3 regions of the Streptomyces sp. NPDC026672 genome follow, and region 1 is predicted to be linked to each of the others. Evidence: predicted binding sites of a transcription regulator. Region 1 holds the regulator's gene; each other region holds the start of a gene.
The links. The regulator HrcA, encoded in region 1, represses chaperone genes, less so after heat shock. The targets are predictions, from matches to a motif close to TTNGCACTCNGNNNNNCNGAGTGCNAA.

Region 1 (9,700 bases):
GGCTTCACCGCCTCCCAGACGTCGACGTACGGGTGGCCCACCACCAGGGCGTGCTCGTCGGTCACCGACTGCGCGATCCGCCACTCCTTGCTGCCCGGCACCAGGTGGTCCACCAGCACGCCCAGCCGGGCGTCGGGGCCCGGGGCGAAGTCGGCCACGATCGCCGGCAGGTCGTCCACGCCCTCCAGGTACTCCACGACCACGCCCTCGATGCGCAGGTCGTCGCCCCACACCTTCTCGACCAGCTCGGCGTCGTGGCGGCCCTCGACGTAGATCCGCCCGGCCCGTGCCACCCGCGCGCGGGCCCCGGGCACGGCCACCGAACCGGAGGCGGTGCGGGTGGGACGTCCGGGCGCCGCCGACGGCCGTACGAGCGTGACGGGGCGGCCCTCCAGCAGGAAGCCGCCCGGCCCGAGCGGGAACACACGGTGCTTGCCGAAACGGTCCTCCAGGGTCACCGTGCCCGCCTCGCAGCGGATCACCGCCCCGCAGAAGCCGGTCCCGGGCTCCTCCACCACCAGCCCCGGCTCGGCCGCGACCTCCGGCACGTGCTTCGGCTTCTTCCACGGCGGAGTCAGGTCGGGCGAGTACTGGCGCATTCGCCCGACGATAGGAGAAGCGCCCCGCGCCCACTCACGACACGCCGAAACGCGCGGCCAGGGCGTCGCGTTGGGCCCGTACGAACCCGGCGTCGACCACCGCTCCGTGACCGGGCACGTACAGCGCGTCCTCGCCGCCGAGGGCGAGCAGCCGGTCCAGCGCCGCCGGCCACCGCGAGGGCACCGCGTCGGGGCCGGCCTGCGGTTCGCCGGACTCCTCGACCAGGTCGCCGCAGAAGACCACCTCCCGCTCGCCCGGCACCAGCACCGCCAGGTCGTGCGCCGTGTGCCCCGGGCCCACGTTCGCCAGCAGCGCCTGCCGGCCGTCGCCCAGGTCGAGCGTCCACTCGCCCGAGACCGGATGGCGGGGCGGGGCCAGCGCGGCCACCGCCGCCTCGGCGAGCGCCGCGTCCAGCCCCTCGGCCAGCGCGTCCCGCAGCAGCGCGGCGCGCTCGTACGCGAACACCCCGGCCACGCCCACCGCCGCGTACACCTCGGCCTCCGGGAACGCCGCCGCACCGAGGACATGGTCGAAGTGGGGATGGGTGAGCGCGAGATGGGTCACATCCCGGCCCGTGAGCTGCCGCACCTGCGCGCGCAGTCGGGCGCCCTCCGCCAGGCTCGATCCGGAGTCCACCAACAGGGCCGTGCCCGCGCCGAGGACCAGCCCCACCGTGCAGTCCCACCCCGGCAGTCGGCACCGTGCGACCCTGTCGGTCAGCCGCTCCCAGCGGGCCGCTTCCCATGTCACCGTCATGCACCGACGCTACGCGCTCCGCAGGCGGTGCCGCGACGGCCGTCCGCCGTCCGCGGCACCGCCGGGGCCGGTCGCGCGCACGCGGCGGAGCCGCACAGCGGCACCGTCCCGCGCGCCTTCGGGGCGCTGTCGTCCGGCTTGAGCCTTGCCCCCGGCGTACCCCACGGCCGTACACTGGCCGGAGAAGGCTGGCACTCGACGGTTCAGAGTGCCAGGAAAGGCGCCAAGGGGACGACTTCTGGAGGTGTGCGCGGTGCTGAGTGAACGCAGGCTCCAGGTATTGCGCGCCATCGTCCAGGACTACGTCGGCACCGAGGAGCCGGTGGGCTCCAAGGCGCTCACCGAGCGGCACAACCTCGGTGTGTCCCCGGCGACGGTCCGCAACGACATGGCCGCCCTGGAGGACGAGGGGTTCATCGCGCAGCCGCACACCAGCGCGGGGCGCATCCCCACCGACAAGGGTTACCGGCTGTTCGTCGACAAGCTCGCCGGCGTCAAGCCGATGACGGGACCCGAGCGGCGCGCGATCCAGAACTTCCTCGACGGCGCCGTCGACCTCGACGACGTCGTGGCGCGTACGGTACGGCTGCTCGCGCAGCTCACCCGGCAGGTCGCCGTCGTGCAGTACCCCTCCCTGACCCGCTCGACCGTGCGGCACGTGGAGCTGCTCTCGCTCGCGCCCGCGCGCCTGATGCTCGTGCTGATCACGGACACGGGCCGGGTCGAGCAGCGGATGGTGGACTGCCCGGCGCCCTTCGGGGAGACGTCGCTCGCGGACCTGCGGGCCCGTCTCAACAGCAGGGTCGCCGGCCGGCGCTTCTCGGACGTGCCCCGTCTGGTGGAGGACCTGCCGGACGCGTTCGAGGCCGAGGACCGCGGCACGGTCTCGACGGTGCTCTCCACCCTGCTGGAGACACTGGTCGAGGAGAACGAGGAGCGGCTGATGATCGGCGGCACCGCCAATCTCACCCGCTTCGGACATGACTTCCCCCTCACGATCCGGCCCGTCCTGGAGGCGTTGGAGGAGCACGTGGTGCTCCTCAAGCTGCTGGGCGAGGCCGGCGATTCGGGCGTGACCGTGCGGATCGGTCACGAGAACGCCTATGAGGGACTCAACTCCACGTCCGTGGTGTCGGTCGGCTACGGTTCGGGCGGCGAGGCAGTCGCCAAGCTCGGCGTGGTCGGACCGACCCGCATGGATTACCCGGGAACGATGGGAGCGGTACGCGCAGTGGCACGGTACGTCGGACAGATCCTGGCGGAGTCGTAAGTGGCCACGGACTACTACGCCGTTCTCGGCGTGCGCCGCGACGCGTCGCAGGATGAGATCAAGAAGGCCTTCAGGCGACTCGCGCGCGAGCTTCACCCGGACGTGAATCCGGACCCGAAGACGCAGGAGCGCTTCAAGGAGATCAACGCCGCCTACGAGGTCCTGTCGGACCCGCAGAAGAAACAGGTCTACGACCTCGGCGGCGACCCGCTCTCCCAGTCCGGCGGCGGAGGCGCGGGCGGCTTCGGGGCGGGCGGCTTCGGCAACTTCTCCGACATCATGGACGCGTTCTTCGGCACGGCGTCGCAGCGCGGGCCGCGCTCGCGCACCCGCCGGGGCCAGGACGCCATGATCCGGATCGAGGTCGAGCTGGACGAGGCGGCCTTCGGCACCACGAAGGACATCCAGGTCGACACGGCCGTCGTCTGCAACACCTGCAACGGCGAGGGCGCCGCGCCCGGCACCAGCGCGCAGACCTGTGACATGTGCCGGGGCCGCGGTGAGGTCTCGCAGGTCACCCGATCCTTCCTGGGCCAGGTCATGACCTCCCGGCCCTGCCCCCAGTGCCAGGGCTTCGGCACGGTCGTCCCGACCCCGTGCCCCGAGTGCGCGGGCGACGGCCGGGTGCGCTCGCGGCGGACGCTGACCGTCAAGATCCCGGCCGGCGTCGACAACGGCACGCGCATCCAGCTGGCCGGCGAGGGCGAGGTCGGTCCGGGCGGCGGTCCCGCGGGCGATCTGTACGTCGAGATCCACGAGCTGCCGCACAGCACCTTCCAGCGGCGCGGCGACGACCTGCACTGCACGGTGACGATCCCGATGACGGCGGGCTCGCTCGGTACGAAGGTGCCGCTGGAGACCCTGGACGGCATGGAGGAGATCGACATCCGTCCGGGCACCCAGTCCGGCCAGTCGATCCCGCTGCACGGCCGGGGCGTCACGCATCTGCGCGGCGGCGGCCGGGGCGACCTGATCGTCCACGTCGAGGTCCAGACGCCGACCAAGCTCGACCCCGAACAGGAACGCGTCCTGCGCGAACTGGCCAAGCTCCGCGGCGAGGAACGCCCCCAGGGCCAGTTCCAGCCGGGTCAGCAGGGTCTGTTCTCCCGGCTGAAGGACGCTTTCAACGGTCGCTGAGCCGAGCCGCGCCCCCGACGGTCGCCGACCTCCTTGCCAGGGGCCTATGCCAAGGGAAGGGTGGGTTCGGAGTTGTTCGGAGGACGTGACAACATGCCGTCATGTCCTCCGCGCTGACCGATCTCTTCCCACATCCGATCGTGCAGGCCCCGATGGCGGGCGGCGTCTCCCTGCCGCAGCTCGCCGCCGCCGTCTCCGAGGCGGGCGGTCTGGGGTTCCTCGCCGCCGGGTACAAGACCGCCGACGGCATGTACCAGGAGATCAAGCAGCTGCGGGGGCTGACCGGTAGGCCGTTCGGCGTGAACCTCTTCATGCCGCAGTCCGAGCAGGCCGACCCCGCCGCCGTGGAGGTCTACTCCCACCAGCTCGCAGGCGAGGCCGCCTGGTACGAGACGGAGCTCGGCGACCCGGACAGCGGCCGCGACGACGGCTACGACGCCAAGCTCGCCGTCCTCGTCGACGACCCGGTGCCGGTCGTCTCCTTCCACTTCGGCGTCCCGACCCGCGAGGTCGTCGACTCCCTGCACCGCGTCGGCACCTTCACCCTGGTCACCGCGACCACCGCCGAGGAGGCCCTCGCCGTGCAGCGCTCCGGCGCCGACGCGGTGATCGCCCAGGGCGCGGAGGCCGGCGGCCACCAGGGCACCCACCGCGACATCGCCGAGAACGACGGCTCCTCCGTCGGCCTGCTCTCCCTCGTCGCGCAGATCCGCGAGACCGTGGAGATCCCGGTCGTCGCCGCCGGCGGCATCATGCGCGGCGGCCAGATCGCCGCCGTCCTCGCGGCCGGCGCGAGCGCCGCCCAGCTCGGCACCGCGTTCCTCGCCACCCCCGAGTCCGGTGCCGCCGCCGCGCACAAGGACGCGCTGACCAACCCGCTGTTCACGCGGACGGCACTCACCCGCGCCTTCTCCGGGCGGCCCGCGCGCGGCCTGGTCAACCGCTTCATGCGCGAGCACGGCCCGTACGCCCCCGCCGCCTACCCCGAGGTCCACCACCTGACCTCCCCGCTGCGCAAGGCCGCCGCCAAGGGCGGCGACGCGCAGGGCATGGCGCTGTGGGCGGGACAGGGGCACCGCATGGCCCGCGACCTGCCCGCCGCACGGCTGGTGGAGGTCCTGACCGCCGAACTCGCCGAGGCGCGCGCCGTCCTCGCCGCCGAGGGCGCCCGGTGACGGCGCCGGTCTTCGTCGTCGAGCACTTCCGCGCGGACAGCGGCGGCCGCTACGTCCTGGACGGACCCGAAGGACGGCACGCGGTCTCCGTGAAGCGCCTCCAGGCGGGGGAGGAGGTCGTCCTCACGGACGGCGCCGGACGCTACGCGGTGTGCGACGTGCTCGGCACCGAGGGCAAGGACCGGCTGGTGGTGCACATGGCCCCGGTGGAGGAGGAGCCGGAGCGGGCACCCCGGATCACCGTCGTCCAGGCGCTGCCCAAGGGCGACCGGGGCGAGCTGGCCGTCGAGACCATGACCGAGGTCGGCGTCGACGCGATCGTGCCGTGGCAGGCCGCCCGCTGCATCACCCAGTGGAAGGGCGAGCGCGGACTCAAGGCGCTCGGCAAGTGGCGGGCCACCGCCCGCGAGGCCGGCAAGCAGTCCCGCCGGGTGCGCTTCCCGGAGGTCGCGGACGCGGCCACGGGCAAGCAGGTCGCCGCCCTCCTCGCCCGGGCCGACTTCGCCGCCGTGCTCCACGAGAGCGGCACCGCCCCGCTCGCCACCGCCGAACTCCCCGCCGAGGGCGAGATCGTGCTCGTCGTCGGCCCCGAAGGCGGCGTCTCCCCCGAGGAGTTGGCACTGTTCGAGGAGGCGGGCGCACGGGCGTACGTCCTCGGGCCGACCGTGCTGCGCACCTCCACCGCCGGGACCGCGGCGGCGGCCCTGCTCCTCGGACGCACCGGCCGCTGGTCCTGAACCCCGGCCCGCGGCCGGGTCCCCCTTCCGTGACGTGCGCGAACACATGAGTGGTCGTCGGCGCCCTACCGCCCCATCCGCGGCGGTGGCAGGCTGCCGTCCATGGGGGTGTTGAGGTCGGTCCGGCACAGGGGCCCCGGAACGCGCGGGACGCGCGGGACGCGGGCGGTGGCCTTCGCGGGCCTCGCGGCGCTGGCCGTGGGCGGCGCCGTGGCGTGCGACCCGGGCGGCCTGAGCACGGCGACCGTCTCCTACACCACCGACCGGACCGCGACCGCCGAACTCCAGCGCCGGCACGTCGGCGTGCGCTGGCTGACCTGCACCGGCGACTACGGCGACCGGTCCGGGGCCTCCGGCGGACCGGCGCCCTCGGCCACCGGGACCACCACCACCGTCGTCGCCGTCGACTGCCAGGGCCGCACCACCGACGACCGGAGGATCACCGTCACCGGCCGGGTGACCCGGGCCGTGGGCGGCGCCTGCGTGCGCGGCGATCTGGTCGCCGCGGTGGACGGGGACCAGGTCTTCCGCGTCGACGGACTCGGCGACTGCGGCGCAGCTCCCAGCGCGGTGGGGACCCCGCCCGCGGGCGGCGGGGTGCCGCGGCCCGGACCGACGGTCACCGTCACCGTCACCCGGACCATCTGGTGCGTGGGCGACCCCAGTTGCGGGCCCGTGGAAGGCAAGTGATCGCAGGGGTGTCCGCCGAGGTCGCGCCATGCTTAAGGTGATCGGGTGACTGAGTCCACATCGGCGGGTTCCGCGCATTCGACCACATCGACGCCTTCAACAGCTTCTTCCTCGTATGTCCGATTCCCCCATCTCCGGGGCGACCTGGTCGCCTTCACCGCCGAGGACGACGTCTGGCTCGCCCCCCTCGACGGCGGCCGGGCCTGGCGGGTCAGCGCCGACAACGTGCCGGTGACCCTGCCGCGCATCTCGCCCGACGGCACCACCGTCGCCTGGACCTCCACCCGCGACGGCGCTCCCGAGGTGCACGTCGCCCCGGTGGCCGGCGGCCCCGCCGACCGCCTCACCCACTGGGGGAGTTGGCGCACCCAGGTGCGCGGCTGGACCCCCGACGGCAAGGTCCTCGCGATCAGCACCCAGGGCCAGGCCAGCCTGCGCCGCAGCTGGGCGCGGGCCGTCCCGCTCGACGGCGGACCGGCCGACACCCTGCCCTACGGGCCCGTCGGCGACGTCGCGTTCGGCCCGGCCACCGTGCTGCTGTCCGCGCCGATGGGCCGCGAGGCCGCCTGGTGGAAGCGCTACCGGGGCGGCACCGCGGGCAAGTTGTGGATCGACCGGGAGGGCGACGGCGAGTTCGTCCGGCTGCACCAGGACCTCGACGGCAACCTGGAGTTCCCGCTGTGGGTGGGCGAGCGCGTCGGGTTCCTCTCCGACCACGAGGGCACCGGCGCCCTCTACTCCTCCCTCGCCGACGGCTCCGACCTGCGCCGCCACACGCCCCTCGACGGCTTCTACGCCCGCCACGCCGCCACCGACGGACAGCGTGTCGTCTACGTCGCCGGCGGTGAACTCCGGCTGCTCGACGACCTGGAGGGCGCCGAGCCCAGGCGGCTCGACGTGCGGCTCGGCGGACCGCGCCTCGACCTGCGGCCGTACCCGCTGAAGGCGTCCCGCTGGTTCGGCGAGGCGTCCCCCGACCACACCGCGCGCGGCAGCGCGGTCGTCGTGCGCGGCGCCGTCCACTGGGTCACCCACCGCGCCGGCCCCGCCCGCGCCCTGTCCGCCCGGCCCGGCGTACGGGCCCGGCTGCCGCGCGCCTTCCGCGCCGAGGGCGAGGAGTGGGCGGTGTGGGTGACCGACGCCGAGGGCGAGGACGCCCTGGAGTTCGCCCCCGCCACCGGCCCGGTCCCCGGCGCCATCCCGCGCCGGCTCGCCGCCGGACAGCTCGGCCGGGTCCTGGAGCTGGCCATGTCGCCCGACGGCAGCCGGGCCGCGGTCGCCTCGCACGACGGACGGCTGCTGCTCGTCGAGCGGGAGACCGGCGAGGTCCGCGAGGTCGACCGCAGCGCCGACGGCGACGTGTCCGGGCTCGCCTTCTCGCCCGACTCGGCCTGGCTCGCCTGGTCCCACCCCGGCCCGCGCCCCCTGTCCCAGCTGCGCATCGCCCACACCACCGACCTGTCGGTCACCGAGGCGACCCCGCTGCGCTTCCAGGACTACGCGCCCGCCTTCACCCAGGACGGCAAGCACCTCGCGTTCCTGTCGACCCGCTCCTTCGACCCGGTCTACGACGAGCACGTCTTCGACCTGGCCTTCGTGGTCGGCGACCGCCCGCACCTGATCACGCTGGCCGCGACCACGCCCTCCCCGTTCGGCCCGCAGCGGCACGGCCGGCCCTTCGAGACCCCCGACCGCGACGAGACGCCCGACAGCGAGGGCACCCCGGTCACCCGCATCGACCTGGAGGGCCTGGCCGACCGCATCGTGCCGTTCCCCGTCGAGGCCGGCCGCTACTCCAACCTGCGGGCCGCGAAGGACGGCGTGCTCTGGCTCAGGCACCCCGTGCAGGGTGTCCTCGGCGCGTCCCGGGCCACCCCCGACGACCCCGACCCCAAGACCGAGCTGGAGCGCTACGACCTCGCCCAGCACCGCCTGGAGCACCTGGCCGCCGACGCCGACCACTTCGAGGTCAGCGGCGACGGCAAACGCGTCCTGCTGTGGGCGGACGACCGGCTGCGGCTCGTGCCGAGCGACCGGCGGACCGGGTCCGACGACGACGGCGACACCAGCGTCGGCGTCGACCTCTCCCGCATCCGGCAGACCGTCGACCCGGCCGCCGAGTGGCGGCAGATGTTCGACGAGACCGGCCGGATCATGCGCGACCAGTTCTGGCGGCCCGACCTCAGCGGCGTCGACTGGCAGGGCGTCCTCGACCGCTACCGTCCCGTCCTCGACCGGATCGCCACCCACGACGACCTCGTGGACCTCCTGTGGGAGGTGCAGGGCGAACTCGGCACCTCCCACGCCTATGTCACCCCGCGCGGCGGCTTCGGCTCCGGCGCCCGCCAGGGGCTGCTCGGCGCCGACATCTCCCGCCACCGGGACGGCAGTTGGCGCATCGACCGGATCCTGCCCTCGGAGACCTCCGACCCGGCCGCCCGCGCCCCCCTCGCCGCGCCCGGTGTCGCGGTGCGCGCCGGGGACACGATCGTCGCCGTCGGCGGCCACCCCGTCCAACCGGTGACCGGACCCGCGCCCCTGCTGGTCGGCACCGCCGGACGCGCCGTCGAGCTGACGATCTCACCGGCCGGCGGCGGCGACCTCAGGTACGCGGTGGTCGTCCCGATCGCCGACGAGGAGCCGCTGCGCTACCACGACTGGGTCGCCGGCCGGCGCGCCTACGTCCACGAGCGCTCCGGCGGGCGGCTCGGCTACCTCCACGTGCCCGACATGCAGGCCCCCGGCTGGGCGCAGATCCACCGTGACCTGCGGGTCGAGGTGGTCCGCGAGGGGCTGGTGGTCGACGTGCGCGAGAACCGGGGCGGGCACACCTCCCAACTCGTCGTGGAGAAGCTGGCCCGGCGGATCGTCGGCTGGGTGCTGCCGCGCGGGCTGCGGCCGTACAGCTATCCGCAGGACGCGCCCCGCGGGCCGGTGGTGGCCGTCGCCAACGAGTTCTCCGGGTCGGACGGCGACATCGTCAACGCGGCGATCCGCGCCCTCGGCATCGGGCCCGTCGTCGGCACCCGCACCTGGGGCGGTGTCGTCGGCATCGACAGCCGTTACCGCCTGGTCGACGGCACCCTGGTCACCCAGCCCAAGTACGCCTTCTGGCTGGAGGGTTACGACTGGGGCGTGGAGAACCACGGCGTGGACCCGGACGTCGAGGTGTTCCAGCGCCCCCAGGACTGGGCGGCCGGCCGCGACCCCCAGCTGGACGAGGCGATCCGGCTGGCCCTGGAGTCCCTGGAGGAGCGGCCCGCGAAGACACCGCCGGGTCTGCCGACCTGACGACGCTACGATGCCCGGGACGCGATCGATCTCTCGGAGGGAAC
Region 2 (9,700 bases), on a different contig from region 1:
TGGGTATGGTCACGTAGCGTGAGCACCATGGACCTTCTCTCTGTGAACCTGGGCCGCCCGAAGGCCGTGCCGTACACGGAACAGCCGGAGGGCGTGACCGGCATCGACAAGCGGCCGGTCGACCACGCGGTGCGGGTGGCGGCGCCGGGCCCCAAGGGGGTGGGGGCGAGCGGCCTCACCGGCGACGCGGTGTGCCACCTGCGCCACCACGGCGGCGACGACCAGGCGGTGTACGCGATGGCGCGCGAGGACCTCGACGACTGGGAGCGCGAGCTGGAGCGGACGCTGGCGAACGGCTCGTTCGGGGAGAACCTGACGACGCGCGGGGTGGACGTGTCCGGCGCGCTGATCGGGGAGCGCTGGCGGATCGGCCCCGAGGTCGTCCTCGAAGTCACCTCCGGGCGCGTCCCGTGTGCCACGTTCCAGGGCCACTTGGGCGAGCGGGGCTGGGTCAAGAGGTTCACGCGGAAGGGTGCGCCGGGTGCGTACCTCCGGGTGATCCGGCCGGGCGAGGTCCGGGCGGGCGATCCGATCGAGATCGTGCACCGGCCCGACCACGACGTGACGGTGGCCCTCCAGTTCCGCTCGGGGACGACGGAGCGGGAGCTGCTGCCGCGGGTGCTCGTCGCGGGCGAGGCCCTGCACGCCCAGGCCCTGGCCGAGGCCCGGGAGTACGTGGCGCGGTACGGCGGCGGGGCGGCCCGTTCCCACTGAGCCCGACGGCCCGTCACGGGGTGGCCGCGCACGCGGGCTTCACGGATCGGGAGGCCCTGTGCTCGGGGCGGGTGCGCGGCGTCCGGGTAACTAGTCTTGGGCCATGACAACGGCTCTGATTACGGGATCGACCGCGGGGATCGGCGCCGCGTTCGCGCGACGCCTGGCGGCGGACGGGCACGACCTGGTCCTGGTCGCCCGGAACACCGGGCGGCTGCGCGAGCAGGCGACCGAGCTGCACGACCGGCACGGCATCGAGGCGGAGGTGCTCACCGCCGACCTCGCCGGGGACGAGGGCATCGAGGCGGTCGCCGCCCGGCTCGGCGACCGGCGCAACCCGGTGGACCTGCTGGTCAACAACGCGGGGTTCGGCAACAAGGGCCGCTATCTGGACGTGTCGATGGCCGACGAGCTGAGGATGCTCAAGGTGCACGTCGAGGCGGTGCTGCGGCTGACGTCGGCGGCGACGGAGTCGATGCGCGAGCGCGGGCGGGGCGGAGTCGTGAACGTGGCCTCCGTGGCGGCGTTCGTCCCGAGGGGCACCTACGGGGCGTCGAAGGCGTGGGTCGTGCAGTTCACGCAGGGCGCGGCGCGGGACCTGGCGGGCACGGGCGTGCGGTTGATGGTGCTGTGCCCGGGTTTCACCCGCACGGAGTTCCACGAGCGGGCCGGGATGGGCACGGACAACATCCCCGGCTGGATGTGGCTGGACGCGGACAAGCTGGTCGCGGCGGCGCTGAACGACCTCGCGCACGGCAGGACGGTGTCGATCCCGGACCCGCGGTACAAGGCGCTGATGGGCCTGGCGAAGGTGACGCCGCACCGGCTGCTCGGCGGGATCACCTCGAAGACGGGGCGCAAGTACGGCCCGCAGTGAACCCGCGCACGGCGGGGGTGCCGGGCACCGCACCGGTGGGAAAATGGGCGTGACGGAACCGGACCCAGGGGGGCCGGAGGCGGCGCCATGACGTTCGTACAGCTCATCGAGTGCAGGACCAGCCGGTTGGACGAGGTGGACCGGCTCATGGACAGCTGGGTCGAGCAGACCCGGGGGAAGCGGACCGCGACGCACGACCTGGTCGGCCGGGACCGGTCCGACGCGTCACACATCGTCGAGATCGTGGAGTTCGCGTCGTACGAGGACGCGATGCGCAACTCCAACCTGCCGGAGACGGACCGGGTCTTCCGGGACCTGGTCGCCCTGTGCGACGAGATCCCGACGTTCACGGATCTGGACGTCGTGCGGGACGAGCAGCTGGGCACGGCGGCCGCGCGGCGGTTCTTCGAGGTGATGGCGGCGCCGGGTGAACTGCCGCCGCTGGACGGGCTGCTGGCCGAGGGGTACCACGACCACGATCCGGCGCGCGAGCAGGACGCCATCGGGATGGACGCGGTCCGCCGGGAGATCACGGTGTGGCGGGACGGCTTCGACTTCGCGTTCACCCTCGACGACCGGATCGCGCAGGGCGACAGGGTGTGCGTCCGCTGGACCTTCGAGGGCACGCACAAGGGCGAGTTCCTGGGCCTGCCGGCGACCGGGCGGCGGGTGACGATGACCGGGACGACCGTCTTCCGCTTCGGCGCGGACGGGAAGATCGCCGAGGGCTGGTGGCAGTACGACCGCCTCGGCCTGATGGCCCGGCTGGGTGCGCTGGACGCGCTGGAGACCTGATCCGAAGGACGCCCGCGAGGGGCGGAAGCCCCCGCTCCCGGTGACCGGGAGCGGGGGCTTCTTCCGTGCTGCTTCGGCGTGGTGCCGTTGCCTCAGTGGGCGTGGCCGTGACCGTGGCCCGCGGCGGCCGGCTCTTCCTCTTCCTTCTTCTCGACGACCAGGGTCTCGGTCGTCAGGAGGAGGGCGGCGATGGAGGCGGCGTTCTCCAGGGCGGAGCGGGTGACCTTCACCGGGTCGATGACGCCGGCCTTGACCAGGTCGCCGTACTCGCCGGTGGCGGCGTTGTAGCCGTTGCCCTTCTCCAGCTCGGCGACCTTGGAGACGATGACGTAGCCCTCCAGGCCGGCGTTCTCGGCGATCCAGCGCAGCGGCTCGACGGCGGCGCGGCGGACGACCGCGACACCGGTGGCCTCGTCGCCGGTCTTGCCGAGGTTGCCCTCCAGCACCTTGACGGCGTGGACGAGCGCGGAGCCACCACCGGAGACGATGCCCTCCTCGACCGCGGCGCGGGTCGCGGAGATGGCGTCCTCCAGACGGTGCTTCTTCTCCTTCAGCTCCACCTCGGTGGCGGCGCCGACCTTGATCACGCACACGCCGCCGGCGAGCTTCGCGAGGCGCTCCTGGAGCTTCTCGCGGTCCCAGTCGGAGTCGGTGTTCTCGATCTCGGCCTTGATCTGGGCGACGCGGCCGTGGACCTCTTCGGTCTTGCCGGCACCGTCGACGATCGTGGTGTCGTCCTTGGTGACCGTCACGCGGCGGGCGGAGCCCAGCACGTCGAGGCCGACCTGGTCGAGCTTGAGGCCGACCTCCTCGGAGATGACGGTGGCGCCGGTGAGGACGGCCATGTCCTGGAGCATCGCCTTGCGGCGGTCGCCGAAGCCGGGGGCCTTCACCGCGACGGCGTTGAAGGTGCCACGGATCTTGTTGACGACCAGGGTCGACAGGGCCTCGCCCTCGACGTCCTCGGCGATGATCAGCAGCGGCTTGGAGGCGTTGGTCTGGATGACCTTCTCCAGCAGCGGCAGCAGGTCCGCGATGGAGGAGACCTTGCCCTGGTTGATGAGGATGTAGGGATCCTCCAGGACGGCCTCCATGCGCTCCTGGTCCGTCACGAAGTACGGCGACAGGTAGCCCTTGTCGAAGGCCATGCCCTCGGTGAAGTCCAGCTCCAGACCGAAGGTGTTGGACTCCTCGACGGTGATGACACCGTCCTTGCCGACCTTGTCCATGGCCTCGGCGATCAGCTCGCCGACCTGCTGGTCCTGGGCGGACAGCGCGGCGACGGCGGCGATGTCGGACTTCTCGTCGATCGGCCGGGCGGTGGCGAGCAGGTCGTCCGAGACGGCCTTGACCGCGGCGTCGATGCCCTTCTTCAGGGAGGCCGGGGAGGCACCGGCGGCGACGTTCTTCAGACCCTCGCGCACGAGCGCCTGGGCGAGCACGGTGGCGGTGGTGGTGCCGTCACCCGCGATGTCGTTGGTCTTGGTCGCCACCTCCTTCACCAGCTGGGCGCCGAGGTTCTCGTACGGGTCCTCGATCTCGACCTCGCGGGCGATGGTGACGCCGTCGTTGGTGATGGTGGGAGCGCCGAACTTCTTGTCGATGACGACGTTGCGGCCCTTGGGGCCGATCGTCACCTTGACCGTGTCGGCAAGCTTGTTGACGCCGCGCTCGAGGGCGCGACGGGCGTCCTCGTCGAACTTCAGGATCTTCGCCATGACAGCGTGAGCCCTCTCGGAAATCTCGGATGAAAGAAACTGCGCCCCGGGCGCCCGGTCCTGTTAGCGGTCGCGGGGGCCAGGGGCGCAGCTCGAAGCAGAAATGCTGAGGTGACTTACTTCTCGATGATCGCGAGGACGTCGCGAGCCGAGAGGACGAGGTACTCCTCGCCGTTGTACTTCACCTCGGTGCCGCCGTACTTGCTGTACAGGACGACGTCGCCGACCTTGACGTCGAGCGGCAGGCGCTCGCCGTTCTCGAAGCGACCCGGACCCACGGCGAGGACGGCGCCCTCCTGGGGCTTCTCCTTCGCGGTGTCCGGGATGACCAGGCCAGAGGCGGTGGTCTGCTCGGCGTCGAGCGGCTGGACCACGATGCGGTCCTCGAGCGGCTTGATGGCAACCTTGGAGCTGGCGGTCGTCACGATCCGACCTCCCCCTTCGGAGATCTCACGGGGTTAACTGTCTGAGGTGGCGACCAGGTCGATCCGTCGTCGCGGGTGCCGGACCTGCCCGTCGCTGTGTTGGCACTCTCGTCTGCCGAGTGCCAGAGCCGAGACTATGACCGCGATTAGCACTCGGTCAAGCGGAGTGCCAATTGCCCGCGGCGCGTCAGCCGGAAATCCCTCCTCGGGCGGCCCGGTGCCGGCGACTCGGACTCAGAGGTAGTCCTCCAGCCGGCCCACCGTCAGGCCGGCGCGCTGGGTCTCGCGCAGCAGGCGGGTCGTGCGTTCGCGGAGGGTGGGGCCGGTGGACTCGTCGGGGCCCACCAGGACGACGTCGCCGGGGCGCAGCCGCGCCTCGCCGCGGGCGTAGGAGATGCCCTCGGCCGTCATCGCGGCCCGCCACAGGACGACCGCCGAGACGCCGCAGTCCGCCGCCGCGCGCAGGGTCGTGGTGTCGTACGTGCCGTAGGGCGGCCGGAACAGGCGGGGGCGGATGCCGAAGCGGGACCTGACCTTCTCCTGCTGGCCGCAGATCTCGGCGCGCTGCCCGGCGTACGGCAGTCCGCGCATCGCGGGATGGTCGAGGGTGTGGTTCTGGACGCTCGCGCCGACGGACTGGAGGCGCGCGAAGTGGCCGTAGCCGGGTCCGACCACGCTGTCGGTGAGGAACAGGCTGACGGGCAGGCGCAGTTCGCGGACCATGTCGACGAACCGGGGGTCCTTCTCGGCACCGTCGTCGTAGGTGAGGAAGACGACCTTGTCGGAGGTGCCGACGTGGTCCACGACGGGCGGCAGCCCCGGGCCGGCCGTGCGCGGTGCCGCGGTGCGGGCGACGGGGGTGGGACGCGGGGCGAGCGGGGCCGCGAGGCCCCAGCGGCGGTAGGCGGGTTCCGCCTCGGGGCCGTGCGACCGGACGCCCTGGGCCGCCTTCTTGCCGAGCCGTTCGATGGGGTCGACGGACTGGGCGCAGCCGCTCAGGACGCAGCCGGTGAGGGCCAGGGCGGCCGCGAGGACGGCGGTGGACCGCCGGTGCCCCGCCGCCGGCCGCCTCACAGGTAGTCCTCCAGGCGGGCCACGGCGTATCCCTCGCGCGTGACCTTGTTCAGGAAGCGGCGCATGTCGTCGGTCATCGTGCCGTTCCACTCGTCGCGGCCCTGGAAGTGGGTGAGGACGATGTCGCCGGGGTGCAGGCTCCGGTCCCACTCGCGGTACTCCCAGCGGTCGACGAAGACCTCCTCGTCCCAGATCGGCGCGTACTCGATGCCGCAGGACTTGGCGGCGCGCAGGGTGTCGCCGTTGTAGTTGCCGTACGGCGGGCGGAAGAGGGTCGGGCGCTTGCCGAACTGCCGCTCCATGACGTCCTGCATGCCGCAGATCTCGTGCCGCTGCTCCTCGTAGGAGAGTCCGGGCAGGTAGGGGTGGGTGAGGGTGTGGTTGTTGAGGGTGACGCCCTGCGACTGCATCCTGCGGAAGTAGCCGTAGTCGTCCTCGACCAGGTAGTTGCTGAGGAAGGCGGTGTACGGGACCTTCAGTTCGCTCATCATGCGCAGGAACGCCGGGTCCTTCTCGGCGCCGTCGTCGATGGTGAGGAAGACGACCTTGTCCTTGGTGGGGATCGTGGTGAAGACCGGGGGGAGGCCGTCCGTCACCTGGCCGTCGACCTCGAAGCCTTCGCGGGCGGCGATCCTCGGCTTCCGCTTCGGGGGCGGCGGGGGCGTCAGGGGGGCCGCGTCGAGTCCCCAGCGGTGGGCGGCGGCGACCAGGGCGGCACGGCCGGCGGGCGGGCGGGTGGTGTGGTCGTCCGGTCCGCGGGCGGGCGGTGCCCCCAGGGGGTGCGAACCCTCGGCCGGGCGCCGCTCCGTCTCCCCGCCCGGCGCCGAGCAGCCGGTGACGACCGCGGCGACGGCGAGCACGGCGAGGCCGCCCCGGACGGCCGTTCGCCCACCCCACGCCCTCTTTTGATCGTTTTGTCCTACTACTCGCATGGGCCCGGATCCTCGCAGGCACCCGGCCCCGGCCCGGCCCGACACCGCCACCGCGGGCGCAGCGTCCACCGACTGGCCCACAATGACCCGGTGAACGACCTGCTCCCCCTCCACGCGCTGCTCACCCCCGAGGGCCGCGCCCTCCTCGACGAGGTCCGCGACACCGCCCCGGCCGACGAACTCGCCGTCGCCACCCGGCTGCGCCGAGACCACCCCGCCGACCTGGTCTCGGCGGCGCTCGGCCAGGCCCGGCTGCGGCAGCGGGCGGTGGCGAAGTTCGGCGCCGAGGACGCGGGACGGATGTTCTTCACGCCGAACGGGGTCGAGCAGTCGACGCGGGCCGGCGTGGCGGCGTACCGCGCCGGGCGGCTGCGGGAACTGGGTGTCACGTCCGTCGCCGACCTGTGCTGCGGGATCGGCGGCGACGCCCTCGCCCTCGCGCGGGCCGGCATCCGGGTACTGGCGGTGGACCGGGACCCGCTGACGGCCGAGACCGTCCGGGCCAACGCCCGCGCGCTGGGCCTGGACGACCTGATCGAGGTGCGGGAGGCGGACGTCACCGGGGTCGACACGGCGGCGTACGACGCCCTGTTCGTCGACCCGGCACGGCGCGGCGGCCGGGGGCGGATCTTCGACCCCGAGGCGTACTCGCCGCCGCTGTCCTGGGCGGTCGGCGCGGCCCGTGCCGCCCGGGTGGCCGCGCTGAAGATCGCGCCCGGTGTTCCGCACGAGGCGGTGCCCGCGGAGGCCGAGGCCGAGTGGATCTCGGACGGCGGCGACGTGAAGGAGGCGGTGCTGTGGTTCGGGACCGGACGGCCGGGCGCCGTCCGCGCCACACTGCTGCCCGGTCCGCGCACCCTGCCCGGCCGGGGGCTGCCCGACCCCGGGGTGCGGGAGGTGGGGCGGTACCTGTACGAGCCCGACGGCGCCGTGGTCCGGGCGCATCTGGTCGCCGAGGTCGCGGAACGGGTGGGCGGCGGGCTCCTCGACGCGACCATCGCGTACGTCACCGCGGACGCGCTGGTGGCCGAGGAGTTCGCGACGGCGTACGAGATCACCGATCACCTGCCCTTCAACGTCAAGCGGTTGAAGGCGCTGCTGCGCGAGCGGGGGGTGGGGACGCTGACCGTGAAGAAGCGCGGCTCGGCCGTCGAGCCGGAGGAACTGCGCCGCAAGGTCAGACCGCAGGGACCCCACGCGGCGACGGTGTTCCTCACCCGGGTCGCCGGCGCCCCGGCCATGCTGATCGGCCACCCCGCCCGGTGAACCGCCCTGTCGGGACACTAGGCGAGTTCGGCCGCCCGGTGGCGCAGGAGGGTGCGTTCGCGTTCGTTGCGGGCCAGGGTGGCCGCCCGCTCGACCGCGGCCCGCGCCTCGTCCGTGCGGCCCAGCCGCTCCAGCAGGTCCCCGCGCACGCTGGGCAGCAAGTGGTAGTCGCGCAAGGCCGGTTCGTCGGCGAGGGAGTCCACGATGCGCAGGGCGGCGGCCGGGCCCTCGGTCATCGACACGGCGACCGCGCGGTTCAACTCGACCACCGGGGACGGGGACCGGGCGGCGAGCAGACCGTAGAGCGTGGTGATGGCCGCCCAGTCGGTGTCCGCGTAGGCGGCGGCCCGCGCGTGGCACGCGGCGATGGCCGCCTGGAGGACGTACGGCCCCGGCGCGCCGGACGACGCGGCCTCGGCGCGCGCCAGGGCCGCGACCCCGCGCGCGAGGAGCGGACGGTTCCAGCGGCGCCGGTCCTGGTCCCGCAGGAGGACCGGTGCCCCGTCGGGGCCGGTGCGGGCGGCGGTGCGGGACGCCTGGAACTCCAGGAGCGCGGCCAGGGCGTGCACCTCGGGCTCCTTCGGCATCAGCGAGGCCAGCACCCGGGCCAGCCGCAGGGCGTCCTCGCACAGACCGGGGCGCAGCAGGTCGTCGCCCGCCGTCGCCGCGTACCCCTCGTTGAAGATCAGGTAGATGACCTCCAGGACCGAGCCGAGCCGGGCCTCGCGGTCGGGGCCGTACGGCACCTCGAAGCCGATGTTGCGGGTCGCGAGCGTCCGTTTGGCGCGCACGATCCGCTGGGCGACGGTGGGTTCCGGTACCAGGAAGGCGCGGGCGATCTCCTCGGTGGTCAGCCCGCCGAGCAGCCGCAGGGTGAGGGCGGTGCGGGCCTCGGCGGACAGCACCGGGTGGCAGGCGGTGAAGACCAGGCGCAGCAGGTCGTCGTCGATGTCGTCCGGGTCGGCCGGCTCCTCGGGCGGCGCGGCGCCCTCCAGGTCCCGGCCGATCTCCGCGAGCTTGCGCGCGTAGCGCTCCCGGCGCCTGACCAGGTCGACGGCGCGGTTGCGGGCGGCCGTCGTGAGCCAGGCGCCGGGGTTCGCGGGCACGCCGTCCCGCGGCCACTGCTCCAGGGCGGCGACCAGGGCGTCCTGTGCGATCTCCTCGGCGATCCCGAGGTCCCGCACGATCCGGGCCGCGGCGGCGACGACCCGGGCCGACTCCATCCGGAAGACGGTCTCGACCACTCGGGCCGCGGTGGGCTGCTGCTGTTCCACAGCCCACCATGCAACACCCCGGGCCGGTGGTGCGCCAGAACCGCCGGTCAGGCCTCGGCGATCTCGCGCACCTCGCAGGTCACCGTCCAGTGCTCCTCGTGGACGCGGACGAACCGCTTGGTCCACTCGACCGCCTCGTCCATGTCCTTGCACTGGGTGATGGCGTAACCGCCGACGACCTCCTTGGACTCGGTGAACGGGCCGTCCGTGACGGAGAGCTTCCCGCCCTCCCAGTGGACCCGCCTGCCCTGGCTCTGCGGGGTGAGCCCGGCCGTGTCGAGCATGACGCCCGCCTTGGTGATCTCCTCGATGAGCGCGCCCATCCGCTCCATCAGTTCGGGGCTCGGGCCCTCCGGCGGCGCGGTGGTCTCGTCGATGCGCACGAGGGAGAGGTAACGCGGCATGGTGACTCCTCGGGTGGCGGCGGGGTCCCTCCCCGCCTCTCACCCATGACGTCGAACGGCGACGGGCGGGATCGACACCCACGCCGGACTTTCCCGAAGATTTTTTTCCGGGACGGGCCGGGCCGGGTCAGGTCGGGCCGGGTCAGGTCGGGTCGGCCCGGCACCGCCGCCGTGTCAGCGCAGCGACTCCCACAGGTCGCCGGCCGCCGGTTCCCGGGCCA
Region 3 (9,700 bases), on a different contig from region 1:
CAGCTGTACCCGGTCGGCAAGACGTCCTGGGCCGCGGTCAGCGCCGAGATCAAGAAGTCCGTCGGGCAGGCGGTCGCCCCCGGCGGCAGCCCCGCGAGCGTGCTCAGCCGCATCCAGGCCACGGCCACCACGGCGGACAGCGCCGCGGCCGGCTGAGCCGCTGTCGGTGCCCGGCGCTACGGTTCGGGGATGGAACCGGACGAGCTGGGCCCGCGCGAACGGGCCGTCCTCGCGCTGGAGCGCCGCGGCTTCGCGGGCCCCGGCGCGAAGGAGCGCGCCATACGCGAGGAGCTGGGCCTGGCGCCCGTGCGCTACTACCAGCTCCTGAACGCCCTCCTCGACGACGTCCGTGCCCTGGCCCACGACCCCGTCACCGTCAACCGCCTCCGCCGCCTCAGGGACTCTCACAGAAACCAGCGCTGACGGGGCCCTCCGGGGGTTCGCGGGACGGTCAGGTCCCGGCCGGGGGCCGGCCGTGCCGCGAGGGCGTGCGCCGGTCGCGCCGCGTCGGGGACCTGGAACGCCGAGGGGCGGAACCCCGGGGTGCGGGCGGTCGGGAGGGGGAGCGGTGGGGCGGCTCGTCGGGTCGGGGGGCTTGGCGGGGGGTGTGCGTGGATAGGGTCGGGGCATGGGTATGCGTGTGAGCGACTCGGACGAGACCGCGGGACCGTTGCCGACCCCCGTCACCCCGGCCGGGCGGGAAGGGCTCGCTGCGCTGCTCGACCGGCCCCGCACCGCGGTGGTCGGCCTCGACTTCGACGGCACGCTCGCCCCCATCGTCGCCGACCCCGAACAGGCCCGCGCCCACCCGGACGCCGTGCCCGCCCTCGCCGCCCTCGCCCCGAAGGTGGCCTCCGTCGCGGTGGTCACCGGCCGCCCCGCGGGCGTGGCCGTCCGCCACGGCGGCTTCGCCGACGTCCCCGGCCTGGAACACCTCGTCGTTCTCGGCCACTACGGCGCGGAACGCTGGAACGCCGCCACCGGTACGCTCACCGCGCCCCCGCCGCACCCCGGCATCGCCGCCGTCCGCGCCGAACTGCCCGGCCTCCTCGATCGGATCGGCGCCTGGCGCGGCACCTGGATCGAGGAGAAGGGACGGGCCGTCGCCGTCCACACCCGCCGCGCCGAGGACCCGCAGGCCGCGTTCGAGGCCCTGCGCGCGCCCCTCACCGAGCTCGCCACCCGGCACGGCCTGATCGTCGAACCCGGCCGCATGGTCCTCGAACTGCGCCCGCCGGGCATGGACAAGGGCGTCGCCCTGCTGGACCACGTCCGCGAGACCGGCGCCGGCGCGGTGCTCTACGCCGGCGACGACCTCGGCGACCTCCCCGCCTTCGCGGCGATCGACAAACTCCGCTCCGACGGCGTCCCCGGCCTGCTGGTGTGCAGCGGCAGCACGGAGGTCACCGAACTGGCGGAACGCGCCGACCTGGTCGTGGCCGGCCCGGAGGGCGTCGTGGCCCTGCTACGGGCCCTGGCCACGAGACTGGACTGACCCCCGGCTCGATCACCGCACCGAGCCTCCGGCAGATCCCTGTCCCGGGCTTCCGGCCGATCGCCGTTCCGGGCCTCTGGCCGATCGCTGTTCCGGGCCCCCGGCCGATCCTCGCGCCGGGCTTCCGGCCGACCTCCGTTCCGGGTTTCCCGTCGATCTCCGCACCGGACCTTCGGCCGATCCTCGCGCCGGGCTTCTGGCCGATCACCGCGCCGGGCCTCTGGCCGATCGCCGCGCCGGGCTTCCGGCCGATCGCCGCGCCGGGTTTCCCGTCGATCTCCGCACCGGACCTTCGGCCGATCTCCGCACCGGGCCTCTGGCCGATCGCTGTTCCGGGCTTCCGGCCGATCGCCGCACCGGCCCCCGGCCGATCTCCGTTTCGGGTTTCCCGTCGATCTCCGCACCGGACCTTCGGCCGATCCTCGCGCCGGGCCTCTGGCCGATCGCTGTTCCGGGCCTCCGGTCGACCTCCGCACCGGGCCTCCGGCCGATCTCCGTTTCGGGTCTCCCGTCGATTGTCGGACCGGTCCCCGGCCGGTCTTCGTGCCGGGGCTTCCCGGTCCGGCGTTCCGTGGTCAGGCGTCCAGTGCCCGCAGCTGGTCCAGGAACCACTGGGTCGGGGGCAGGGCGGTGGCCGCGGCGGCGAGACGCTTCGTGCGTTCCGCCCGCTCACCGGAGGGCATCGTCAGCGCCCGCTGCAACGCCTCCGCCGTCCCCACCACGTCGTACGGGTTCACCGTGATCGCGTCCTCGCCCAGCTCCTCGTACGCCCCCGCCTCCCGGGACAGCACCAGCGCGCACCCCTCGTCGGAGACGACCGGCACCTCCTTGGCGACCAGGTTCATCCCGTCCCGGATCGGGTTCACCAGCGCCACGTCGGCCAGCCGGTACGCCGCCAGCGACCGGGCGAAGTCGTCCTCCAGGTTCAGCAGCACCGGCGTCCAGCCGGGCGTCCCGTAACGCGAGTTGATCTCCTCCGACAGCCGCCGCACCTGCGCCGTGTACTCCCGGTACACCGCGAGGTCCTGCCGGGACGGATAGGCGAACGCGACGTGCACGACCCGCTCGCGCCACTCGGGCCGCTCCTCCAGGAGCTGCCGGTAGGCCAGCAGCCCGCGCACGATGTTCTTCGACAGCTCGGTCCGGTCCACCCGTACGACGGCGCGCCGCGCGCTCCCGTCCGGCCCCGTGCCGATCTCCTCCCGCAGCGTAGCCATCCGCTCGTCGACGTCCGCCCGGTGCGAGCGCTCCCGCAGGAACTCCGCGTCCGCGCCCAGGCCGTGCACCCCGATCCGGGTGCCCGCGGGGATGCCGGGCCCGAGGACGTCGTGGCAGCAGGCCGTGAACGCGTCCGCCCAGCGGCGCGTCAGGAACGCCGCCCGGTCCGCGCCGAGGATCCCGCCGAGCAGCTCGGCCGCGATGTCGTCGGGCAGCAGCCGGAAGTAGTCCGGCGGCGCCCACGGGGTGTGCGAGAAGTGCCCGATGCGCAGATCGGGCCGCAGTTGCCGCAGCATCCGCGGCGCCAGCGCCAGGTGGTAGTCCTGGATCAGCACGGCCGCGCCCTCGGCGGCCTCCTCGGCCAGCGCCTGGGCGAACGCCCGGTTGTAGGCCCGGTACGACTCCCACCGGCGCCGGAACTCCGCGTCGAAGACGGGCTCCAGCGGTGTCTGGTAGAGCATGTGGTGGACGAACCACAGCACCGAGTTCGCGATCCCGTTGTACGCGTCCCCGTACACGTCCGCCGGGATGTCCAGCATCCGCACGCCCGGCTCGCCGACCCCCCGCCGTACCGCCTCGCGGTCGCCGTCGCCGAGCGCGGCGCACACCCACAGCGAGTCCGCGTCCGAGCCGATCGCGGACAGCCCGGACACCAGTCCGCCGCCGCCGCGCCGGGCGTGCAGCGAGCCGCCCGCGTCGTCGGGCCGGACCTCGTACGAGACCGGGCCGCGGTTGGAAGCCACCAGCACCTGTGCAGCACCCTGCGTCGAAGCCATAAGCCTCAACCTAGCCCGGCCCGTAAACGCTCAAACGTACGGTCCACCCCACGTGGGCGCTGTATACGGCCGTTCTCGCGAGGCCGCCGCCCGCGGTCAGGCGACCCGGCGCGCCGCGTACTCCGCGATCTCCGTCATCGGCGGCCGCTCCTCGGTGTCCACCGAGTAGGTGCGCGGCTCGAACCCGTCCTCGCCGCGCTCGAACTGGGTCAGCGACGGGCGGACCAGATGGCCGCGGGCCAGCCGCAGCTGCGCGGTGCGGTAGATCGCGGCGGCCATCCTGCCCAGCGCCTGCCCGTCCTGGTGCCGGTGCTTGCGCACGCCGACGTCGACCTGCGCGAGGGCGTCCAGACCCACCAGGTGCAGGGCGTCGACCAGCATGCCCAGCTCCACGCCGTAGCCGACGGGGAACGGCAGCTGTTCGAGCAGCGAGCGACGGGCGGCGTACTCCCCGCCGAGCGGCTGCACGAAGCCCGCCAGCCGCGGCCAGTGCATGTTCAGCAGCGGGCGGGCCATCAGCTCGGTGACCCGGCCGCCCTGCCCCGAGGCCCCGCCGAGCGGCCGGTCGTACATCGCCTTGACCAGGTCCACCCCGGGGTCGGTGAGCAGCGGGCCCACGATCCCGGAGACGAAGTCGGAGGAGAACTCGCGCAGGTCGGCGTCGACGAAACAGACGATGTCCCCGCTCGTGACCAGCAGCGAGCGCCACAGCACCTCGCCCTTGCCGGGCACGGCGGGCATCCGCGGCAGGATCGCGTCCCGGTGGACGACCCGGGCGCCCGCGGCGGCGGCCACCTCCGCGGTGCGGTCGGTGGAGCCCGAGTCGACGACCACGATCTCGTCGACGAGCGGGACCTGTTGCACGAGGTCGTGACGGATGATCGCGACGATGTCGCCGACCGTCTCCTCCTCGTTGAGGGCGGGCAGGACCACGGAGACCGTGTGTCCCGTGCGCTGTTTCGCGGCCACGATCCGGTGGAGCGGGCGATCGGTCACCGACCAGGAGCGGGTGGCCAGCCAGCGCTCGACTTCTTCCAGCACAGTCAGCGGCTCCTCACTGTCGTGATCACACCAGGTGACCGTGTGATCCATCTCGCGGTTCGGACGACTATCTCAACTGTCCTGGCCTTCGGTTACAGTCTTGAACAACGCCGGTGACCATCGCATGTCGGGGGTCGAGGGCGTCCACAACCGCATACAGCTCATCCAGAGGGGCAGAGGGACACGGCCCGATGAAGCCCCGGCAACCCTCCAGCCGGTTCTCGTTCTCCGCGAGGCTCCCGGCTAGGGAAGGTGCCAAATCCGTCTCACGACGAGATGCGTCGTGAGGAAGATGAGGAGAAAGGGCCTCGCCTCACATGGCTGCGCAGACTGTTGCCACCACTTCGGACCCCACGGTCGACCTCGGTCCCGCCACCGCCCTGAGCTGCCGCGAATGCGGCCACCGCGTGCCCCTCGGCCCCGTGTTCGCCTGTGAGGAGTGTTTCGGCCCGCTGGAGATCGCCTACGACTTCTCGGCGTACGACACCGAGGACCTGCGCAAGACGATCGAGTCGGGCCCCGCGAACATCTGGCGCTACGCACCGCTGCTGCCCGTCCCCGCCGACGTGGCCGGCAAGCCCAACATCAACCCCGGCTGGACCCAGCTCGTCAGGGCCGACAACCTCGCCCGTGAACTCGGCGTCACCGGCGGCCTGTTCGTCAAGGACGACTCCGGCAACCCGACGCACTCCTTCAAGGACCGGGTCGTCGCCCAGGCCCTGGAGGCCGCCCGCGCCTTCGGCTTCACCACCCTGTCCTGCTCCTCCACCGGCAACCTCGCCGGTGCCGTCGGCGCCGCCGCCGCCCGCGCCGGCCTCCGCTCCTGCGTGTTCATCCCGCACGACCTGGAGCAGGCCAAGGTCGTCATGGCCGCGGTCTACGGCGGCGACCTCGTCGGCATCGAGGGCACCTACGACGACGTGAACCGGTTCTGCTCCGAGCTGATCGGCGACCCGGTCGGCGAGGGCTGGGGCTTCGTCAACGTCAACCTGCGGCCGTACTACGCGGAGGGCTCCAAGACCCTGGCGTACGAGATCTGCGAGCAGCTCGGCTGGCGGCTGCCCGACCAGATCGTGGTCCCGATCGCCTCCGGCTCCCAGCTCACGAAGATCGACAAGGGGCTCCGGGAGCTGATCGCGCTCGGCCTGGTCGAGGACCGGCCGTACAAGATCTTCGGCGCGCAGGCCGAGGGCTGCTCGCCGGTGTCGACGGCGTTCAAGGCGGGGCACGACGTGGTCCGGCCGCAGAAGCCGAACACGATCGCCAAGTCCCTCGCCATCGGCAACCCGGCCGACGGGCCGTACGTCCTCGACATCGCGCGCCGCACCGGTGGCGCCGTGGAGGACGTGACGGACGAACAGGTCGTCGACGCCATCCAGCTGCTGGCGCGCACGGAGGGCATCTTCGCGGAGACCGCCGGCGGGGTGACGGTCGGTGTGACGAGGAAGCTGATCGAGTCCGGCGCCCTCGACCCCACCCTGACGACCGTCGTGCTCAACACGGGCGACGGCCTGAAGACCCTCGACGCGGTGGCCGGCACCGGCCTGACCGCGACCATCCGTCCGACCCTGGACTCCTTCCGAGAGGCTGGCCTCGCATGAGCGTGACCGTTCGCATCCCCACCATCCTGCGCACCTACACGGGCGGGCAGGCCGAGGTCGACGCCGAGGGGGGCAACCTCGGCGAGGTCATCGCCGACCTCGACCGGAACCACACGGGCATCGCCGCCCGCGTCCTGGACGACCAGGGCAAGCTGCGCCGCTTCGTCAACGTGTACGTGAACGACGATGACGTCCGCTTCGAGCAGGGGCTGGAGACCGCCACGCCGGACGGCGCGGGCGTGTCGATCATCCCGGCCGTCGCCGGCGGCTGATCATTACCTTCGGTAATCCCGGTTACCGACCGTTCGTTGAATTGCCCCCTCCGTGAGAGAAGCGGAGGGGGCAATTCAGTGGGGTTGAACGCGGTAGAGTTGGGGAACGCGCTCCCCGACTTCGGGTCGGGAGCCCCGGATTCTTTGTGCGCGCCCGGCAAGAAGCAGCCAAAGTACCTGGGCCTTTTGTGGCTTACACCCCCTTTGTGTGGCCCGACTTGACCAGAATTCAGATGAATTCTTGGTAGATTCCGGACCGCGCCCGTCCAGATTTCTCGTCCGATTGACCTGTTGCAGACGGCAGTTGGGCAGATACATTCAGCCGCGGTCGACGCGTTCCGGCGCACGCCCCCAACCTTGGGGGGTGAGGTCTGACCCGGGTCCGCGAAGTGTGGATCTGTGCAAGGGCCAGTAATAGGGGAGTTAGGCATGGCTCAGGGCACCGTCAAGTGGTTCAACGCGGAGAAGGGGTACGGCTTCATCGCGGTCGACGGTGGTGCGGACGTCTTCGTCCACTACAGCGCGATTCAGATGGACGGCTACCGCACCCTGGAAGAGGGTCAGCGGGTCGAGTTCGAGATCTCGCAGGGCCAGAAGGGCCCGCAGGCCGACATGGTTCGCGTCACCGCCTGAACGTCTTACCACGAAGGGCCCGCGCCTCCCGGGGTGCGGGCCCTTCGTGCTGCCCGCCCCGGGGCGGCCCGACGCCCCGCGCTCCCCGCCGATCCCGGGAGGCGCTTGCACTCGACCATGCCGAGTGCTAATCATTGGCGTTAGCACTCTGAAGGTGAGAGTGACAATGAAGGACCGGGTCGGTGAGGCCCGCAGGCCGGGTGGGGCAAGGAACCACGAGGCCGGCGAGCCGTCCGTCGCGGGCGCGGGCGCGGTCCGAAGGAATCACCCCCAGTCCTGGAGGGACCACTTCACATGGCCAAGATCATCGCGTTCGACGAGGAGGCGCGGCGCGGCCTCGAGCGCGGCATGAACCAGCTCGCGGACGCCGTCAAGGTGACCCTCGGCCCCAAGGGCCGGAACGTCGTCCTCGAGAAGAAGTGGGGCGCCCCCACGATCACCAACGACGGTGTCTCCATCGCCAAGGAGATCGAGCTCGAGGACCCGTACGAGAAGATCGGCGCCGAGCTGGTCAAGGAAGTCGCCAAGAAGACGGACGACGTCGCCGGTGACGGTACGACCACGGCGACCGTCCTCGCTCAGGCCCTGGTCAAGGAGGGTCTGCGCAACGTAGCCGCCGGCGCCAACCCGATGGCCCTCAAGCGGGGCATCGAGAAGGCCGTCGAGGCCGTCTCCGCCGCCCTGCTGGAGCAGGCCAAGGACGTCGAGACCAAGGAGCAGATCGCCTCCACGGCCTCCATCTCCGCCGCCGACACCCAGATCGGCGAGCTCATCGCCGAGGCCATGGACAAGGTCGGCAAGGAAGGCGTCATCACCGTCGAGGAGTCGCAGACCTTCGGTCTGGAGCTCGAGCTCACCGAGGGCATGCGCTTCGACAAGGGCTACATCTCGGCGTACTTCGCCACCGACATGGAGCGTATGGAGGCGTCCCTCGACGACCCGTACATCCTGATCGCCAACTCCAAGATCGGCTCCGTCAAGGACCTGCTCCCGCTCCTGGAGAAGGTCATGCAGTCGGGCAAGCCGCTGCTGATCATCGCCGAGGACGTCGAGGGCGAGGCCCTGTCGACCCTGGTCGTCAACAAGATCCGCGGCACCTTCAAGTCCGTCGCCGTCAAGGCCCCGGGCTTCGGCGACCGCCGCAAGGCCATGCTGAACGACATCGCCATCCTCACCGGCGGCGAGGTCATCTCCGAGGAGGTCGGTCTCAAGCTCGAGAACACCTCCCTGGACCTCCTGGGCAAGGCCCGCAAGGTCGTCATCACCAAGGACGAGACCACCATCGTCGACGGCGCCGGCTCCTCCGAGCAGGTCGCTGGCCGGGTCAACCAGATCCGCGCCGAGATCGAGCAGTCGGACTCGGACTACGACCGCGAGAAGCTCCAGGAGCGCCTGGCGAAGCTGGCCGGCGGCGTGGCCGTCATCAAGGCCGGTGCCGCCACCGAGGTCGAGCTCAAGGAGCGCAAGCACCGCATCGAGGACGCCGTCCGCAACGCGAAGGCGGCCGTCGAGGAGGGCATCGTCGCCGGTGGCGGCGTGGCCCTGCTCCAGGCCTCCCAGGTCTTCGAGAAGCTGGAGCTCGAGGGTGACGAGGCGACCGGCGCGCAGGCCGTGAAGCTCGCGCTGGAGGCCCCGCTGAAGCAGATCGCCGTCAACGCCGGCCTCGAGGGCGGTGTCGTGGTGGAGAAGGTGCGCAACCTGACCCCGGGCCACGGCCTGAACGCCGCGACCGGCGAGTACGTCGACCTGGTCGCCGAGGGCATCATCGACCCGGCGAAGGTGACCCGTTCCGCGCTGCAGAACGCCGCCTCCATCGCCGCGCTGTTCCTCACCACCGAGGCCGTCATCGCCGACAAGCCGGAGAAGGCCGCCGCGGCCGCTCCGGGCGGCATGCCGGGCGGTGACATGGACTTCTGATCGACCCAGGTCGATCGACTGTCCTTCGCCGAGGGCGGCACTCCCGGACACGGGGGTGCCGCCCTCGGGCGTGTCCGGGATCACAGGGACCGGGGCGGTTGTGCGTTCTGGCACTTCGATGCGCGTACACATACCATGCGGTTTGTGCAGAGGCGGGCCGCGCACAGGCGGACCGTGCGCACCACCCCACACATCCCCTGAGGAGTTCTCCACGTGACCGTCACCGCGTCCCCCGCGTCCCGCGCGGCCCGGATCCTCGCCAGGCCCTTCACCCTGGGCGGCCTCACCGTCGCCAACCGGATCATGATGGCCCCCATGACCCGGCAGTTCTCCCCGGGCGGTGTCCCCGGCGAGGACGTCGTGGCGTACTACGCCCGCCGTGCCGCCGCGGGTGTGGGACTCATCGTCACCGAGGGGACGTACATCGGTCATGAGTCGGCCGGCTCGAGCGACCGCGTCCCGCGGTTCCACGGCGAGGAGCAGCTGGCGGGCTGGGCGAAGGTCGCCGAGGGCGTGCACGCGGCCGGCGGCCGGATCGTCCCGCAGCTGTGGCACATCGGCATGGTGCGCGAGCAGGGCCAGCCGCCCTACGCCGAGGCGCCCGCCGTCGGCCCCTCCGGGCTGCGGGTCGACGGCACCGAAGGCACCGGCCGGGCGATGACGCGGGCGGACCTGGACGCGGTGATCGGCTCCTTCGCCGAGGCCGCCGCCGCGGCCGAGCGCATCGGGTTCGACGGCGTCGAGCTG

Region 2: the regulator HrcA is predicted to act here: its motif matches at 4,676-4,702, upstream of groES (co-chaperone GroES).
Region 3: the regulator HrcA is predicted to act here: its motif matches at 7,141-7,167, upstream of groL (chaperonin GroEL).

Annotation. Positions count from the first base shown of each region.
Region 1 is NZ_JBEZXS010000010.1:50,246-59,945, reverse strand. Features, by position in the region: gene AB0F77_RS14000 (DUF3097 domain-containing protein) at 1-599, opposite strand, end outside; gene AB0F77_RS13995 (MBL fold metallo-hydrolase) at 634-1,356, opposite strand; gene hrcA (heat-inducible transcriptional repressor HrcA) at 1,610-2,626, shown strand; gene dnaJ (molecular chaperone DnaJ) at 2,627-3,763, shown strand; gene AB0F77_RS13980 (nitronate monooxygenase) at 3,865-4,938, shown strand; gene AB0F77_RS13975 (16S rRNA (uracil(1498)-N(3))-methyltransferase) at 4,935-5,675, shown strand; gene AB0F77_RS13970 (hypothetical protein) at 5,844-6,365, shown strand; gene AB0F77_RS13965 (S41 family peptidase) at 6,510-9,656, shown strand.
Region 2 is NZ_JBEZXS010000006.1:166,070-175,769, reverse strand. Features, by position in the region: gene AB0F77_RS09260 (MOSC domain-containing protein) at 28-714, shown strand; gene AB0F77_RS09255 (SDR family oxidoreductase) at 818-1,591, shown strand; gene AB0F77_RS09250 (ester cyclase) at 1,679-2,386, shown strand; gene groL (chaperonin GroEL) at 2,479-4,104, opposite strand; gene groES (co-chaperone GroES) at 4,221-4,529, opposite strand; gene AB0F77_RS09235 (polysaccharide deacetylase family protein) at 4,764-5,603, opposite strand; gene AB0F77_RS09230 (polysaccharide deacetylase family protein) at 5,600-6,535, opposite strand; gene AB0F77_RS09225 (SAM-dependent methyltransferase) at 6,518-7,801, shown strand; gene AB0F77_RS09220 (sigma-70 family RNA polymerase sigma factor) at 7,819-9,024, opposite strand; gene AB0F77_RS09215 (YciI family protein) at 9,123-9,479, opposite strand; gene AB0F77_RS09210 (LCP family protein) at 9,654-9,700, opposite strand, start outside.
Region 3 is NZ_JBEZXS010000020.1:124,456-134,155, forward strand. Features, by position in the region: gene AB0F77_RS23650 (extracellular solute-binding protein) at 1-156, shown strand, start outside; gene AB0F77_RS23655 (DUF3263 domain-containing protein) at 190-423, shown strand; gene otsB (trehalose-phosphatase) at 629-1,495, shown strand; gene AB0F77_RS23665 (trehalose-6-phosphate synthase) at 2,071-3,489, opposite strand; gene AB0F77_RS23670 (glucosyl-3-phosphoglycerate synthase) at 3,586-4,530, opposite strand; SAM riboswitch class I at 4,689-4,829, shown strand; gene thrC (threonine synthase) at 4,848-6,131, shown strand; gene AB0F77_RS23680 (MoaD/ThiS family protein) at 6,128-6,403, shown strand; gene AB0F77_RS23685 (cold-shock protein) at 6,833-7,036, shown strand; gene groL (chaperonin GroEL) at 7,331-8,953, shown strand; gene AB0F77_RS23695 (NADH:flavin oxidoreductase) at 9,167-9,700, shown strand, end outside.